Regions from separate parts of the Thermosipho sp. 1070 genome, predicted to be linked through region 2. Evidence: riboswitches for the same ligand, from Rfam matches in the RefSeq annotation. Region 2 holds a riboswitch; each other region holds the start of a gene.
What was found. A riboswitch is a leader RNA that binds a small molecule or an ion and turns the genes downstream of it on or off. The one in region 2 is predicted to bind cobalamin.
Positions count from the first base shown of each region.

Region 1: linked by a shared signal. The riboswitch ahead of Y592_RS00905 (succinate--CoA ligase subunit beta) and the one ahead of cobT (nicotinate-nucleotide--dimethylbenzimidazole phosphoribosyltransferase) in region 2 are both predicted to bind cobalamin.
Region 3: linked by a shared signal. The riboswitch ahead of Y592_RS01320 (ABC transporter substrate-binding protein) and the one ahead of cobT (nicotinate-nucleotide--dimethylbenzimidazole phosphoribosyltransferase) in region 2 are both predicted to bind cobalamin.

Region 1 covers NZ_CP007121.1:180,766-183,033, forward strand. Annotated here, with positions in the region: gene Y592_RS00895 (SHOCT domain-containing protein) at 142-405, shown strand; cobalamin riboswitch at 967-1,143, shown strand; gene Y592_RS00905 (succinate--CoA ligase subunit beta) at 1,199-2,215, shown strand; gene Y592_RS00910 (succinate--CoA ligase subunit alpha) at 2,212-2,268, shown strand, end outside.
Region 2 covers NZ_CP007121.1:970,576-972,843, reverse strand. Annotated here, with positions in the region: gene nagA (N-acetylglucosamine-6-phosphate deacetylase) at 1-593, shown strand, start outside; cobalamin riboswitch at 572-772, shown strand; gene cobT (nicotinate-nucleotide--dimethylbenzimidazole phosphoribosyltransferase) at 824-1,840, shown strand; gene Y592_RS04810 (diphthine--ammonia ligase) at 1,842-2,268, shown strand, end outside.
Region 3 covers NZ_CP007121.1:266,738-269,005, forward strand. Annotated here, with positions in the region: gene Y592_RS01310 (thiamine diphosphokinase) at 1-56, shown strand, start outside; gene Y592_RS01315 (1-deoxy-D-xylulose-5-phosphate reductoisomerase) at 35-1,087, shown strand; cobalamin riboswitch at 1,079-1,270, shown strand; gene Y592_RS01320 (ABC transporter substrate-binding protein) at 1,329-2,210, shown strand; gene Y592_RS01325 (FecCD family ABC transporter permease) at 2,207-2,268, shown strand, end outside.

The DNA of each region.
Region 1 (2,268 bases), 790 kb from region 2:
TTTTACAAAAAAATATTTACCATTTTTTTAATTTTATAAAGAAAGTTAAACTCATAAATCTTAAAAAAACTTGAAATTCTAAGTTTTTTTTAAGTTTTAATCTGTATAAATAAAGTAGAAACAAATAGGAGGTGTTTTTTGATGTACTGGTATCATAGACCCTTTATTTGGCACAGTGGATGGTTTAGTTGGATAGTCCCAGTTATAGGCTTAATTGTTTTAATCTTTTTTGCATTCTTAATTTACAAATTAATCAAAAACTCTGAAAGACATCCAGATTTTCGCTATGAAAAAAATTTTGAAACATACGATAACAGTCTAAAAATTTTGAACGAAAGACTTGCCAAAGGTGAAATTGGCGAAGAGGAATATAAAAAATTAAAAAACCTTATCCTAAAACACTAACTTTAAAAATCAATAATGAAAATAAAGTGAGGCGTTAGTAAAGCGCCTCATTCTAAATACTTATTATCTCTTGTAATTTTCTTACCCTACGTTTTGGATTCTTGTTTATCTTAACTCATAATTTTTTCTTTAAATATAACAAGTCTTGAATAGATATATATATAATTTTTGTAACCTATAATTTTAAGACATTCCATTTAGACTACATTTTTTCTAAAACTTCATAATTTTTATTTTATCTTTTTCATTCATTATTTTAAAAAACAATAAAGTCTTTTCTGAATATTAAAAATTACTTTCTTTGAAAAATAAAGTAAGCGGAAAGTCCTTTTTATCCAAATGTTTGAAATATAAAAAATCTAAATTTCAATAAATCAAAAGTCTTTTCCTCTTCTCTATCTTCATTTTTATATAAGTCTTTGTATAGCTATTTTTAAACATATTACCAAATAATGATATTTTTTGTATTTTTTCCAATTTAAATTCAAAATAATACACGTCTAATCTGATTTTTTTATTTTCAATTTTTAAAACTTGATGATATAATAACATTGAAAATTAAATACAACGTGGAATAAAGGTGCCTATGGCTTAATAGGGAAACTGGTGAAAAACCAGTGCGGCCCCGCCACCGTAACTGGGGACGAAAGCCACAACCAGCCACTGGGGAAACCTGGGAAGGCGTGGTAAGTAGGAAGATCCAGGAGCCGGGAGACCTGCCTTTATTCCAACGTATTTCTCAATCTCGCGGGTAGATTGAGAAAAATTTTTTTGCGAAACGGGAGGTGTGAAAGTGAAAATTCATGAATTTGTAGGAAAAAGGATATTAAAAGAGGGGGGGATCTCTGTTCCTGAAAGTTATCTTATTTCCAATGATAGGGAAATTGAAGTGAAATTTTTACCTGCTGTCCTGAAAAGTCAGGTGCTTGTTGGAGGCAGAATGAAAGCTGGAGGAATTTTATTTGCACAAAACAAAGATGAATTTTTAAAATTCTCAAAAAAACTACTGCACAAAAAAATAATGGGTGAAACACCTTATGGAGTTCTAGTTGAAAAAATGGTAAATATCGAAAAAGAATACTACTTATCTTTATACATCGATAGATATGAAAAAGAAATAAAAATATTATTCTCACACTTTGGCGGAATTGATATAGAAGATAATAAAGATAAAATTGAACGACATAGTTTATCAGATATCCAAAAACTTCCAAAAAAAATCCAACCAATAGTCCAAAAATTACACAAAATAATGAAAGAAAAAGATTTAACTCTTTTGGAAATAAATCCATTAGTAAAAACAAAAGAAGGAAATATAATGGCACTTGATGCCGTATTACACTTAGATGATAATGCGATTTTTAGGCAACAATGGGCAAAAAAATTTGTACATGAAGAATATCCTTTTCATTTTGTAAAACTCGATGGTGATATTGGAGTAATTGGCTGTGGAGCAGGTATAGTAATGGCAACAATGGATGCAATAAGTTTGTATGGAGGTAAACCTGCAAATTTTCTTGATCTTGGTGGAGGTGCAGATACAAAAACTACAATTAAAGCGCTTGAACTTTTAAAATCTCTTTCGTTAAAAAATATTGTCCTAAATATATTTGGTGGAATAACAAAATGCGATGAAATAGCAAAAGCGATTGTAAGTTTCAAAGAAAAAAATGATGATATAAAACTTTTTGTTAGAATTACTGGAACTAACGAAAATGAAGCAAAAAAAATTTTAAAAGAACACAATATTCACTTTTTTGACGATATGTATGAAATGATCAAAAGTGCTGTAAAGGGGGACTTCGTATGATAAATGGTACAGAAAGAGTATGTGTACAAGGTATAACTGGAAAGTATGGTAGT
Region 2 (2,268 bases):
ATTCAAAGGATCTACTGGAAAAATTAAGAAAAAACAATATTGTTCCTTCAATTGGACATTCAAATGCAAATTACAAGATTTTTAAAGAGTTCTTTGACCTTGATGTTAAAAGAATTACACACTTTCCCAATGCCCTATCTACGTTACATCACAGAGAAGTTGGCATTGTAGGTGGTGTTTTTTTACACAAACCGTACGTTGAGATAATTGCAGATTTTGTACATTCATCTCCTGAATTTTTAAAATTAGTATACCAAACACTAGGTGCAAAAAAAATTATCCTTATTACAGATAGTATATCAGCCACAGGACTTGGCGATGGTATTTACACACTGGGAAATCTTCTTGTAAAGGTAAAAGATAATATAGCAAGGCTTGAAGATGGAACCCTTGCAGGAAGCACACTAAAATTCATAGATGGGCTCAAAAATTTCAAAAAGGCCACCAATTGCTCTCTAAAAGAACTCTCATGGGTATCTTCTTTTAACACACTTAAAAATTTAAAAATAGACACAGGACGGATCAAAATAGGATATGATGCTAAGTTTGTGTTACTAAATCAAGACCTAAATATTATAGATACTGTGGTATAATTTTAGAGAAAATTTATACTAAAAACATCCAAGAAAAGGGAACACCGGTGAAAATCCGGGGCTGCCCAGCAACCGTAACCGGGGACGAAATCTGCAAATACCACTGGGGGAAACCTGGGAAGGTGTAGAAAGTAGGATGATCCGGGAGCCGGGAAACCTATCTTGGATGTATAAATTCCACAAAAGCTCAGGGCTTTTTGTGGAAGTTTTTGTTTGTAGGAGGGGATAAAATGACACTTAGGGAGAAAGTCATCAACAGACTAAACAACCTCACAAAGCCTGTAGGAAGTCTTGGATACTTGGAAGAAATAGCATTAAAAATTTCTCTTATCCAAGAAAAAGAACTTCCAGAACTTTTTAACGACAAAAGGGTTTATGTATTTGCAGGAGATCATGGGGTGGTAGAAGAGAAAGTTTCGGCATATCCAAAAGAAGTAACATTTCAAATGGTCCTTAACTTCTTAAACCAAGGAGCGGCAATTAACGTTTTTTCAAAACACGTGGGGGCAAAAGTCTATGTTGTTGATGCAGGAGTTGACTATGATTTTGATCAACATCCATCTTTAATAGTAAAGAAAGTGGGATATGGTACAAAAAATTTCACAAAAGGTCCTGCTATGTCAAAAGATGATGCGTTAAAATCCGTAGAGTATGGACAAAAAATTGCAAAAGATGCAATTAATGAAGGTGCAGACTTACTGGCTATAGGTGATATGGGAATAGGAAACACTACCACTGCAACTGCAATTGCAGCTGCTTTTGGATTTAATCTAGATGAAATACTAGATATAGGTACTCCTATAGACAACGAAAAACTAAAAAGAAAAAAACAAGTTGTGGAAAAGGCGATAAAAGTAAACAATCCCAATCCATCAGATTCCATAGACGTCCTTTCAAAAGTGGGGAGCTATTGCATAGGAGAAATGGCAGGATTTATACTCCAAGCAGTTGAAGAAAAAATACCAGTAGTTATAGATGGTTTTCCCACTACAGCGGGATTTCTCATAGCATATCATATAGATAAAAAGGTAAAAGATTACGTCCTCTTTGGTCATAAGTCCAAAGTAAAAGGACATAAAGTAATACTAGATTCAATAAACGAAAGACCTATTTTGGATTTAGATATGCGTCTTGGAGAAGGTACAGGTGCGGTACTTTCTATGTACCTGATCGAAGCTGCGATAAAAATGATAAGGGAAATGGCTACATTCGAATCTGCAAATGTTTCAAAAGGAAGCGATCAATAAAATGGGAAAAGTATTTTGTTCATGGAGTGGAGGAAAAGATTCCACACTTGCCTTGTACTACGGTCTTAAAAAATTTACAACGATTGATTATCTATTTACAATGTTATCAGAAGATAAGATTCATTCAAGGGCCCACGGCCTACCAAAACACATATTGGAACAACAAGCAAAAAGCTTGGGGCTACCACTTATAACTAAAAGTAGTAGCTGGGAAAACTATGAAAAAAACTTTCTTAAATTCCTAGAAGAATACGCATACAGTGGTATTGGAATATTTGGAGATATTGATTTACAAGCACACTTAGATTGGGTAAAAAACGTATGTTCAAAGAAAAACGTAAAAGTATTTGAACCCCTTTGGCAACGTAAAAGAAAAGACATAGTTAAAGAGTTTCTCTTGCTTGGATTCAAAGCAAAAATAATATCCA
Region 3 (2,268 bases), 700 kb from region 2:
TACAAGTTTTTGAAGGAGAGGTGATTTATTTTAGATGGTTGAAAAAACCGTTGTGATTTTAGGTGCTACAGGTTCAATTGGCACTCAAACATTAGACGTAATAAAAAAACTAAAAGGATATAAGGTAACTGGAGTTGTATTTGGGCAAAATAAAAAACTTGGGGAAAAAATTGTAAAAGAATACAATGTAAATTTTTATTACTCACAAGTATTATCAAATGTCTCTTCCATAGAGGAACTTTTGGAAAAAACAACCCCAGATATAGTTGTTGCGGCAATTCCTGGGTTTAATGGTGTTATATCCACATTCCAAGCAATTAAATTCACAAAAAGACTTGCCCTTGCCACAAAAGAGGCCTTAGTTTGTGCAGGACCATTGTTAAAAAAAGCTTGTAAAGATGTAGAATTAATACCAGTTGATAGCGAGCATTCTGCCATCTTTCAGATTTTTGATGAAAACGTAGAAAAAATATTAATAACCGCATCAGGTGGCGCAATAAGAGAATATGATAACATAGAAAACCTCACTCCAAAAGAAATATTAAAACACCCTGTATGGAATATGGGACAAAAAATAACAGTCGACTCATCAACTATGATAAATAAAGCCTTTGAAGTAATTGAAGCATATGAATTATTTGAATTAGACACAATAGATGTATTAATACACCCCACGGGCACAGTTCATGGTGCAGTTTTCTTGAAAGACGGTACAGTAAAAATACACTTTGGATTCCCTGATATGAAAATACCAATTTCATATGCACTGACTTATCCAAAGAGAATGTATATAAACCTAAATTGGCCAGAGTTTAAAGAGGAAAATTTTATTTTTACAGAGGTAAGTGAAGAAAAATACCCCGCTTTTTTTTATGGTAAAAAAATTATTAAAGATCTTGCAAAAAGAGTAGCTTTTAACGCAGCAGATGAAGTTGCAGTAAATATGTTTTTGGAAAGTAAAATAAAGTTTCACAATATCTCAAAGATAGTTATAGACACATGTGAAAAAATAAATGGCAAAATAAGGGATTTAGAAGATGTTTTTGAAGTAGATAAACTTGCAAGGCAAATTGCAAATAATTTTTGATGTGTTATAATTTACGTGAGATACATTTCTTCTAAAAAAAGGGAAGCCGGTGAAAATCCGGCACGGGGACGCCACCGTAACCGGGGACGAAATCAGTACAAATGCCACTGGGGAAAACCTGGGAAGGCGCTGAAAGTAGGATGAACCGGGAGTCGGGATACCTTTTTTTAGAAGGAAAAAGCCACCTTTACGGTCCCTAAAGGTGGTCGATTTCTTTTAAATATAACCAGGAGGTGAAGATATGAAAAAACTAGGGGTTTTGTTTTTAGTTGTTCTTAGCTTTATTGCATTTTCAATTTCTATTGTAGATGATGCAGGAAGACTGGTTGTCTTTGAAAAAACGCCTGAAAAAGTCGTTTCTGCAGCACCAAGTTCAACTAAATTTTTATTAAAACTTGGATTAGACAAAAAAATAGTCGGAGTTACAGATTGGGATAGCTTTAACGCAGAAAAGATTGGAAATATGGTACCTTTAAACATTGAAAAAATTTTGTCTTTAAACCCAGATGTTGTGATTATCTTTGGCGGGTTTCAACTTCCAGAAGTTGAAAAATTAGAAAAATTTGGAATAAAAACATTGGTACTTAATCCCGTTTCCTTAAATGATGTAGCAAGAGACGTAATGTTACTTGGAAGTGTGTTTGGCAAGGAAAAAGAAGCAAAAATGATAAAAGATGAAATTTTATCAAAATTGAAAGATTATGGTACAAAAACTGCAAAAATTCCACTTAATGAAAGACCAAAGGTATTCTTTACAATTACAGTACCCAACGATGAAACAAAAGATTTATGGACTGCAGGAACGGGCTCCTACATAAACGAACTCATTACTATTGCTGGTGGAGTAAATATCTGTGCACCATACACAGGAAATAACGGTTGGTTCTCTGTAAATTGGGAATTCTTAACTATAAACAACCCAGATGTAATAATAATAGCAGGATATGGTGATCCAAATCAAATAAAAGAAAAGATAAAGGGAAATAAACTCTTTTCATCTTTAAAAGCCGTTAAAAATGACAAAGTATTAATTATTGATGGAAATGATATTAGCTCAATCTCACCCAATATAGTAAAATACCTTGATATATTCTATAATTTCTTTTACGGAGGAAATAAATGAAAAAATTTCTTAATCCTAAAACTGGGAGGATTATCCTTCCAGTTTTCTTTCTTTTAAT